DNA from 2 places in the Mesorhizobium sp. M0217 genome. Region 2 is predicted to be linked to the other one. Evidence: predicted binding sites of a transcription regulator. Region 2 holds the regulator's gene; the other holds the start of a gene.
What was found. The regulator PhoB, encoded in region 2, activates phosphate uptake and scavenging genes when phosphate is short. The targets are predictions, from matches to a motif close to TGTCATNNANCTGTCAT.

Region 1 (4,190 bases), on a different contig from region 2:
CCTTGTTGCTGGATGCAGCCCGCAATCTGCCGTTCTGCGATGTCGGCACGCCGAGGGCGACAGCACCTGCGGAATACCGCAAGCCCTATCTCAGCATCGATCAGCAGCGCCGCTACCGCTACATCATCTCGCTCGAAGGCAATGATGTCGCGACCAATCTGAAATGGATCATGAGCTCGAACTCGCTCTGCCTGATGCCGCCGCCGACTTACGAGACCTGGTTCGCCGAGGGGCAGCTCGAGCCCGATGTCCATTATGTGCCGCTGGCGCCCGACTTCAGCGATCTGGCCGAGCGGGTGCATCATCTCGAGCAGCATCCGGCCGAGGCCCAGCGCATCGTTGCGGCGGCCAACGCCTATTGCCGCAAATTCGCCGACGAGCGGGCCGAGCAGGCGATCTGCCTGCTCGTGCTCTACAAATATTTCGTGCTCAGCGGCCAGATCGAGCCCGATCCGCAGGTCTGGCGGTTTATCGCGGGCTAGCGGCTTCCGGCGCCCTTAAGTCAGATGACGCTGCGGTCCATAACCAGATCGGCCGGGCCGAAGCGGTCCTTCGCCGTAAACTGCTGGTGCCAGTAGGGATAGAGCACCGGAGGCCGGCTGACGGCATCGAGACGCTGGCGTTCATCAAAGGACAGCGTCAGGCTCGCCGCGGCGAGATTGTCTTTCAACTGGGCTTCGTTGCGCGCCCCGATCACCAGCGAGCTGACGGCCGGCCGGCCAAGCAGCCAGGCCAGCGCCACCTGGGCCGCCGAAACGCCGCGTGCCGCACCGATATCGACCAGCACGTCGACAATCCGCCACAGCCGATCCTCGTCGCGGATCGGGGGTTCCGACCAGCCGCCGATCTGGCGCGCCGTCGGACTGTCGCGGCGGTATTTTCCCGACAGCAGGCCGCCGGCGAGCGGGCTCCACACCAAAACGCCAAGGCCCTGGTCGACCGAGATCGGCAAGAGCTCATACTCGGCCTCGCGTGCTTCCAGCGTGTAGTGGATCTGCTGGGTGACGAAGCGCGGCTGGTGCTGGCTGTCGCTGATGCCGAGCGCCTTCATGACCTGCCAGCCGGAATAGTTGGAGCAGCCGACATAGCGGATCTTGCCCTGGGCAACCAGCGTGTCGAGCGCGGCGATGGTTTCCTCGAGCGGCGTCGCGCCGTCCCATTCGTGCAGGAAATAGATGTCGATGACATCGGTCCTGAGGCGCTTCAGGCTCTTCTCGCATTCGCGGATCAGATGATGGCGCGACAGGCCTTCGTCATTGGGGCCCTTGCCGATCCGCATGCGCGCTTTGGAGGCGATCAGCACGTCGTTCTTGCGCTTGCCGCCGAGCGCCTCGCCGATGATCTCTTCCGACAGACCGTTGGAATAGACATTGGCGGTGTCGATGAGATTGATGCCGGCATCGATGCAAGTGTCGATGATGCGCGAGGCCTCCGCGAGATCGGAATTGCCGACGGCAGCGAACGGCCCGCTGCCGCCGAAGGTCATGGTTCCCAAGGTCAGCGCCGAAACTTTCAAGCCGGAACGGCCAAGCGTGCGGTATTCCATGTCTGATCCTCGTAGTTTTGGTGGGGAGGCGGTTTTAGCAGGAAAGGGCGGGGAAGCCCGAACGGGTCCGCTATTTGTAGGACAATTTGAGCGGCTTGTCGCCATGCCAGGGCGCTGGATCGGCAATGCCTCGCTGCTTTGCAGTGAAGACCGGCTGGCCGGCGGCTTGCAATAAAACCGTCATTGCCGGCCTATATCAAGTCGGCTCAGGGTTTCATGTCAGCCGGCAAGCGGAGCAGTGGAAATGAATGAGCTAAAGCAGAATTCTGCGGCCAGGGATTGGCTGGAAGCCGAACTCGCCGACACGCTCGACGAGGACTATGAGCTGGAAATCTCGGAGCCGGCGCTGTCGTTGGAGATCGCCAAGATCTACAAGAACGCGCATCCGCCGTCGATCGATCGCATGCAGTATTTCCGCGACCTGATCGGCTTGCAGTCGGAACTGATCAAGCTGCAGTCCTGGGTTGCCTACCACAAGAAGAAGCTAGTGGTGGTTTTCGAGGGCCGCGATTCCGCCGGCAAGGGCGGCGTCATCAAGCGCATCACCCAGCGCCTCAACCCGCGCATCTGCCGCGTCGTGGCGCTGCCGGCGCCGACCGAGCGCGAAAAGTCACAATGGTATTTCCAGCGCTACGTGCCGCATCTGCCGGCCGGCGGCGAGATCGTGCTGTTCGACCGCTCCTGGTACAACCGCTCCGGCGTCGAGCGGGTGATGGGCTTTGCCGAACCCGATCAGGTCGAAGAGTTCTTCCGCGACGTGCCGGAGTTCGAGCGCATGCTGGTCCGCTCCGGCGTCACGCTGGTCAAATACTGGTTCTCGATCACCGACGAGGAACAGCAGATGCGCTTCATGATGCGCATCCACGATCCGATGAAGCAGTGGAAGCTGTCGCCGATGGACCTGCAGTCGCGCGTGCGCTGGGAGCAGTACACCAAGGCCAAGGAAGAGACGTTTGCCCGCACCAACATCCCAGAGGCACCGTGGTACATCGTCGAAGGCAACAAGAAGCGGGCGCGGCTGAACTGCATCGACCATCTCCTCAAACAGCTGCCCTATGAGGACGTGCCGCACGAAGAAATCACGCTGCCCGAGCGGGTGTTCAACCCGGAGTACGAGCGCCAGGTCCTGCCGCGCGAGCTTTACGTGCCGGAGAAGTATTGAGCACTTTTCCTTCTCCCCGTTTCACGGGGAGAAGGTGCCCGAAGGGCGGATGAGGGGCAGCGCCGGCATCGGCGAATTCAGAGTCGTCGGACGCTGCTAACCTCCAAAAGCAGCGCTGCCCCTCATTGCCTGCCGGGCATTTCTCCCCGTAGAACGGGGAGAAAGAAGCCTGCGCCTATCACTTCGCCACTACACCCGCTTGATCGTCACATGCGTGGCGAGCGCTGTCGCCACCTGCTCGGTGCACTGGTAACCCAGCTTCAGCATATCCAGCCCGGCAAACAGGCTCTCGCCCCTCCCGAGCAACACCGGCGACACCGCCAGATGCAACTCGTCGATGAGCTTCTCTTGCAGATATTGCCGGATGGTGGAAACGCCGCCGCCGACGCGGACATCCTTGCCGCCGGCCGCGGCCTTTGCTTGTTCGAGCGCGGCGTGGATGCCGCCGGCAACGAAGTGGAAAACGGTGCCGCCTTCCATCACAATGGGGTCGCGCTTGTAGTGGGTCAGCACGAAGGTCGGCACGTGATAGGGCGGGTTGTCGCCCCACCAGCCTTTCCAGCTCTCGTCTGGCCATTCGCCGCGGATTGGGCCGAACATGTTGCGGCCGAGGATCCAGGCGCCGACATTGTCGAAGCTGCGGACAGTGAACCGGTCGTCCACATCGGTGGTGCCGCCATCCTTGCCGACCATCTCGTGGAAGGTGCGGGTGCCGGTCATCCATTTGTGCAAATGTTCGCCGCCAACGCCGAGCGGATCTTGCAGGTCCTGGTCAGGACCGGCGCCGAAACCGTCGAGCGACAAGGTGAAGGCATTGACGCGAAGTTTGGACATGGGGACTCCCTTTCGGTGACCAGTTGTGATTTGCAATCAGTATTCAAACTGATTGCATTTTGCAACTAATATTTTTAGAGGCAAGCCGATCTGTGGAATGCGCAGGGACCTCAAGCCGCCACGCGCTTCGGCATCACCGCAAACGGGCTGAGCCCAAGCCAGATCTGCATCTTGCCGGCGACGTCGAGATCGCCGGTCAGGATGATCTTGTCGCGTTCCTTGTGAACTGTCGTCAGCCCCATCCAGATCGAGGTCATGGTGCACAGATCGGTCGAGACGTAGAGATCGACGTCGAAGCCCGGATCGTACCAGCAAAGATCGACCTCGCCCTGCTTTTCGACGATCAGCCACCACGATCGTTTTGACGCCGGCAGGTCATGGTACAGGAATTGTATCACGGTGCGCCCGTCCGGCAGCGGACTGGGGTTCAGATTGCGCCGCATGTCCCACATCAGCAGCGACGGATCGAGGTTTTTGAGCGACAGCCTGGCCTCGACCCATTTCTGGCCCCAAAACCCCATCGCCTCGACAACCGGGCGCAAATCCCGGCCCGCCTCGGTCAGCCGGTATTCGAACACGCCCTTCTCGGTCGCGATCTCGGTCCGCTCGACGATGCCTCCCGCTTCGAGATCCCTAAGCCGTTGCGAC
Region 2 (4,190 bases):
CCGGCCCGAAGGCCTGCACAAAGAGGCTCCATTTTTTCGAGCCTCGAAAAAATACTGGTTCAATGATAAGGCACTGTCAACATCGATTATGATGGATTCTGATGGCGTTGCCGAATTTTTTCGAGCTCCGCAATAAACAATGACAGGGCTGCCGGCGTCTGCCAATATTTGGCTGGTGCCGTCGAACGCCTTCACTATCATGAGGCGCGAGGAGGCCGGGAGGAAAACAAATGTCGGTTGGGATCCGCCACGACGATCTGCGCCGTCGCAACCGTGCGATGGTGATTTCGGCCGTGCGCCGGGCCGGCCAGCCGTCGCGGACCGAGATTGCGGCGACCACCGGCCTCAGCCATTCGACGATATCGGCAATCTCGTCTGATCTAATTCAAGAAGGCATCCTGATTGAAGGCAAGCCTGGCGAGACCGGCTCGCTGAAACGCGGCCGGCCGCAGGTCGGCCTTGGCCTCAACCCGGAAGCGGCGGCGGTCATGACCGTGGTGCTGTCGCTGAACTTCCTCTCCGTCACCGTCATCGACTATGCCGGCCAGGTGGTCGCGGAAGAACAGCGCCGGCTCGACACGCTGACCATGCCGCGCGACGAGCTGATCGGCGAATGCGTAGCAATCGTCGGGCGGCGTCTCGCGGACCCGGACCTCGATGTCCAGAGCATCGCCCGCATTGCCATGGGTATCCAGGGCATCACCGATTCGCAGGCGCGGGCCATGCTGTGGTCGCCAATCACGCCACTGACCGACATTGCCTTCGCCGACATGTTGGAAGCGGAATTCGGCATTCCTGCCACCATGGAGAACGACTGCAATATGATGGCGGTGGCCCTGCAATGGCGCCAGCCCGAGCGCTACCGCGACAATTTCATCGCGATCCTCTTGTCGCACGGCATCGGCATGGGGCTGGTGCTGAAAGGCGATCTGTTCACCGGCACCCATTCCTCGGGCGGCGAGTTCGGCCACATGATCCACCGTCCGGGCGGCGCGCTCTGCCGCTGCGGGCGGCGCGGCTGCGTCGAGGCCTATGCCGGAAACTACGCCATCTGGCGCAGCGCCAAAATGATGAGCGAAGATGCCGAGCCGGTCGATATCGGCGACGCTGATATGCGCGCACTCGCCGCGCGCGCCCGCGAAACCGATGGCCCGGAGCGCGAAGCCTATCGCAAGGCCGGTGAGGCGCTCGGCTTCGGCCTCGGCAGCCTGTTTGCGCTGATCGACCCGGCGCCTGTCGCCATGGTTGGCGTCAGCGCCGCCGCCTTCGACCTGATCGAGCCGGCATTGCGCGAAGCGATCGCCCAGACCGCCGGCGGCCAGCACTCGAAATCGATCTCCTTCGACACCGAGCCCAACGAGCTGCCGCTGATCCGCGAAGGCTGTGCCATGCGCGCGCTCGGCTTCGTCGATCAGGAGATTTTCGCGCCGGGCATTCAGGCCAAATCCGGCAAGCATGTCGCCTGAATGGCCGGCAACGGCGCGACGCGCAGCATCCTAGTCTTCCCTGATCGCGTAGCCGGCGCCGCGAATGGTACGGATGACATCCGGCATGCGGCCGTTGTTGACCGCTTTGCGTAAGCGCCCGACATGGACGTCGACGGTTCGCTCGTCGATGTAGATCGTCTCGCCCCAGACATTGTCGAGCAGCTGGCTGCGCGAGAACACGCGGCCGGGATGGCGCATCATGAATTCGAGCAGCCGGAACTCGGTCGGTCCGAGCCTGATCTCGCTCTTCTTGCGGTAGACACGGTGCGACTCGCGGTCGAGCACGATGTCGCCGACCTTGAGCACGCTGGACAGCACTTCCGGCTTGGCCCGGCGCAGCAGCGCCTTCACGCGCGCCATGAACTCCGGCGTCGAGAATGGCTTGACCAGATAGTCGTCGGCACCGGTGGACAGGCCGCGCACGCGATCGCTTTCCTCACCGCGCGCGGTCAGCATGATGATCGGCAGCCGCTCGGTTTCGGGCCGCACTCTAAGCCGCCGGCAGAGCTCGATGCCGGAAACAGCGGGCACCATCCAGTCGAGCACCAGGAGATCGGGCACGTTTTCCTGCAGGCGGATCTCGGCCTCGTCGCCGCGTGTCACCACCTCGACGTGATAGCCTTCGGATTCGAGGTTGTAGCGGAGGAGCACGCCTAGCGGCTCCTCGTCCTCCACGACCATGATGCGTGGCGCGATCATAGGCAGTTCACCCTCATCAGGCCGGCGTGGCCATCGCCGTCTCGTCCTGCTTCGGACGATTGGCGGGCAATTGCTGGCCGGTCAGCACATAATACGCATTTTCGGCGATGTTGGTGACATGATCGCCGATGCGCTCAAGATTCTTGGCGCAGAACAAGAGATGCGTGCAGGCGGTGATGTTGCGAGGGTCTTCCATCATGTAGGTCAAGAGCTCACGAAACACGGACGTGTATTTGACGTCGATGCGCTCGTCGTCATTCCTGAGTTTTGCAAGAGCTGCCGCATCGGTGGCGGCATATTCCTCGACGACGCCTTGCACCTGGATCAGCACCAGCTGCGCCATGGCATCGATGGAGTGCGAGAGGTCGCGCGGCGTGACGCTCAAGCCCACGGTGCCGACGCGTTTGGCGATGTTCTTGGCGAGATCGCCGATGCGCTCGAGGTCGCCGGCCATGCGGATCGAGCCGACCACGGCGCGCAGATCGTTGGCCATCGGCTGGCGCTTGGCGATCAGCGTGATGGCGCGGTCGTCCAGTTCGCGCTGGCGCGCATCCATGATGGCGTCGTCGGAAACGACACGCTGTGCCAGCGCATTGTCCGAATTGAGCAGCGCCCTGGTCGAGCCGCTGACCATCGAGCCTGCCAGATCGCCCATGTCGCGGATCAGCTTGCTGATCTGCCCGAGCTCTTCATCGAAGGAGGCGACGGTATGTTCACCCATGATCTTGGTCCTCGTGCCTGAAAATTCACCCGCCGGACGGCTCAGCCGAAGCGGCCGGTAATGTAGTCCTGGGTGCGCTTGTCGTCGGGGTTGGTGAACATCTTGTCGGTGGCGCCCTCCTCGACGAGATAGCCGAGATGGAACATCGCCGTGCGCTGCGACACGCGCGCCGCCTGCTGCATCGAGTGGGTGACGATGACGATCGTGTAGTTCTGGCGCAGTTCGTCGATCAGCTCCTCGACACGGGCGGTGGCGATCGGATCGAGCGCCGAGCAGGGCTCGTCCATCAGGATCACCTCCGGCGACACGGCGATGGCGCGCGCGATGCACAGGCGCTGCTGCTGGCCGCCGGACAGGCCGGTGCCGGGCTCCTGCAGGCGGTCCTTGACCTCGTTCCAGATCGCCGCCTTCTTCAGGCTCTGCTCGACGATCTGGTCCATGTCGGACTTGCGCTTGGCCAGCCCATGGATGCGCGGGCCGTAGGCGACGTTCTCGTAGATCGACTTCGGGAACGGGTTGGGTTTCTGGAACACCATGCCGACGCGGGCGCGCAGTTCGACGACATCGATGTTCTTGTCGTAGATGTCGTCTTCATCGAGCGTGATCTTGCCGGTCACCCGCGCCGAATCGATGGTGTCGTTCATGCGGTTGAGGCAGCGCAGGAAGGTCGACTTGCCGCAGCCGGACGGGCCGATCAGCGCCGTCACCTGGTTCTGGCGGACGTCGAGATTGACGTCGAACAACGCCTGCTTCTCGCCATAGAACACGCCGACCTTGTCGCCGCGCATCTTGATGACTTCGTTCGACTTGGCGTTCATTTTGTCGCCCACTGCATTCTCAAGGGACTGTTCGGTCATGATGTTCATACCAAATTGCCTTTTTTCTACCAGCGCCGCTCGAACCGGCGCCGGAGCACGATCGCGGTGATGTTCATGGCCATGAGGAAGACGAGCAGGATGATGATGGCGCCGGACATGCGCTCGACAAAAGCGCGCTCAGCCTCGTTTGCCCACATATAGATCTGAACCGGCAGCGCGGTCGCCGGATCGAAAGGCGTCGTCGGATAATCGGCGACGAAAGCGACCATGCCGATCAAGAGCAGCGGTGCTGTCTCGCCGAGCGCACGCGCCAGGCCGATGATGGTGCCGGTAAGGATGCCTGGGGCGGCAAGCGGCAGGATGTGATGGAACACCATCTGCATCTTGGAGGCGCCGAGACCTAGGGCCGCCGAGCGGATCGACGGCGGCACCGCGGCGAGGGCGGCGCGCGTGGCGATGATTATG

Region 1: a site for PhoB is predicted at 1,714-1,730, ahead of ppk2 (polyphosphate kinase 2). Genes of this name have one in related genera too.

What each region holds. Positions count from the first base shown of each region.
Region 1 is NZ_JAMYSN010000009.1:30,390-34,579, forward strand. Features, by position in the region: gene NKJ18_RS16310 (glycosyl transferase family 90) at 1-482, shown strand, start outside; gene NKJ18_RS16315 (aldo/keto reductase) at 503-1,546, opposite strand; gene ppk2 (polyphosphate kinase 2) at 1,791-2,708, shown strand; gene NKJ18_RS16325 (dihydrofolate reductase family protein) at 2,898-3,542, opposite strand; gene NKJ18_RS16330 (winged helix-turn-helix transcriptional regulator) at 3,653-4,190, opposite strand, start outside.
Region 2 is NZ_JAMYSN010000013.1:54,329-58,518, forward strand. Features, by position in the region: gene NKJ18_RS20425 (ROK family protein) at 231-1,466, shown strand; gene phoB (phosphate regulon transcriptional regulator PhoB) at 1,497-2,186, opposite strand; gene phoU (phosphate signaling complex protein PhoU) at 2,203-2,907, opposite strand; gene pstB (phosphate ABC transporter ATP-binding protein PstB) at 2,949-3,773, opposite strand; gene pstA (phosphate ABC transporter permease PstA) at 3,791-4,190, opposite strand, start outside.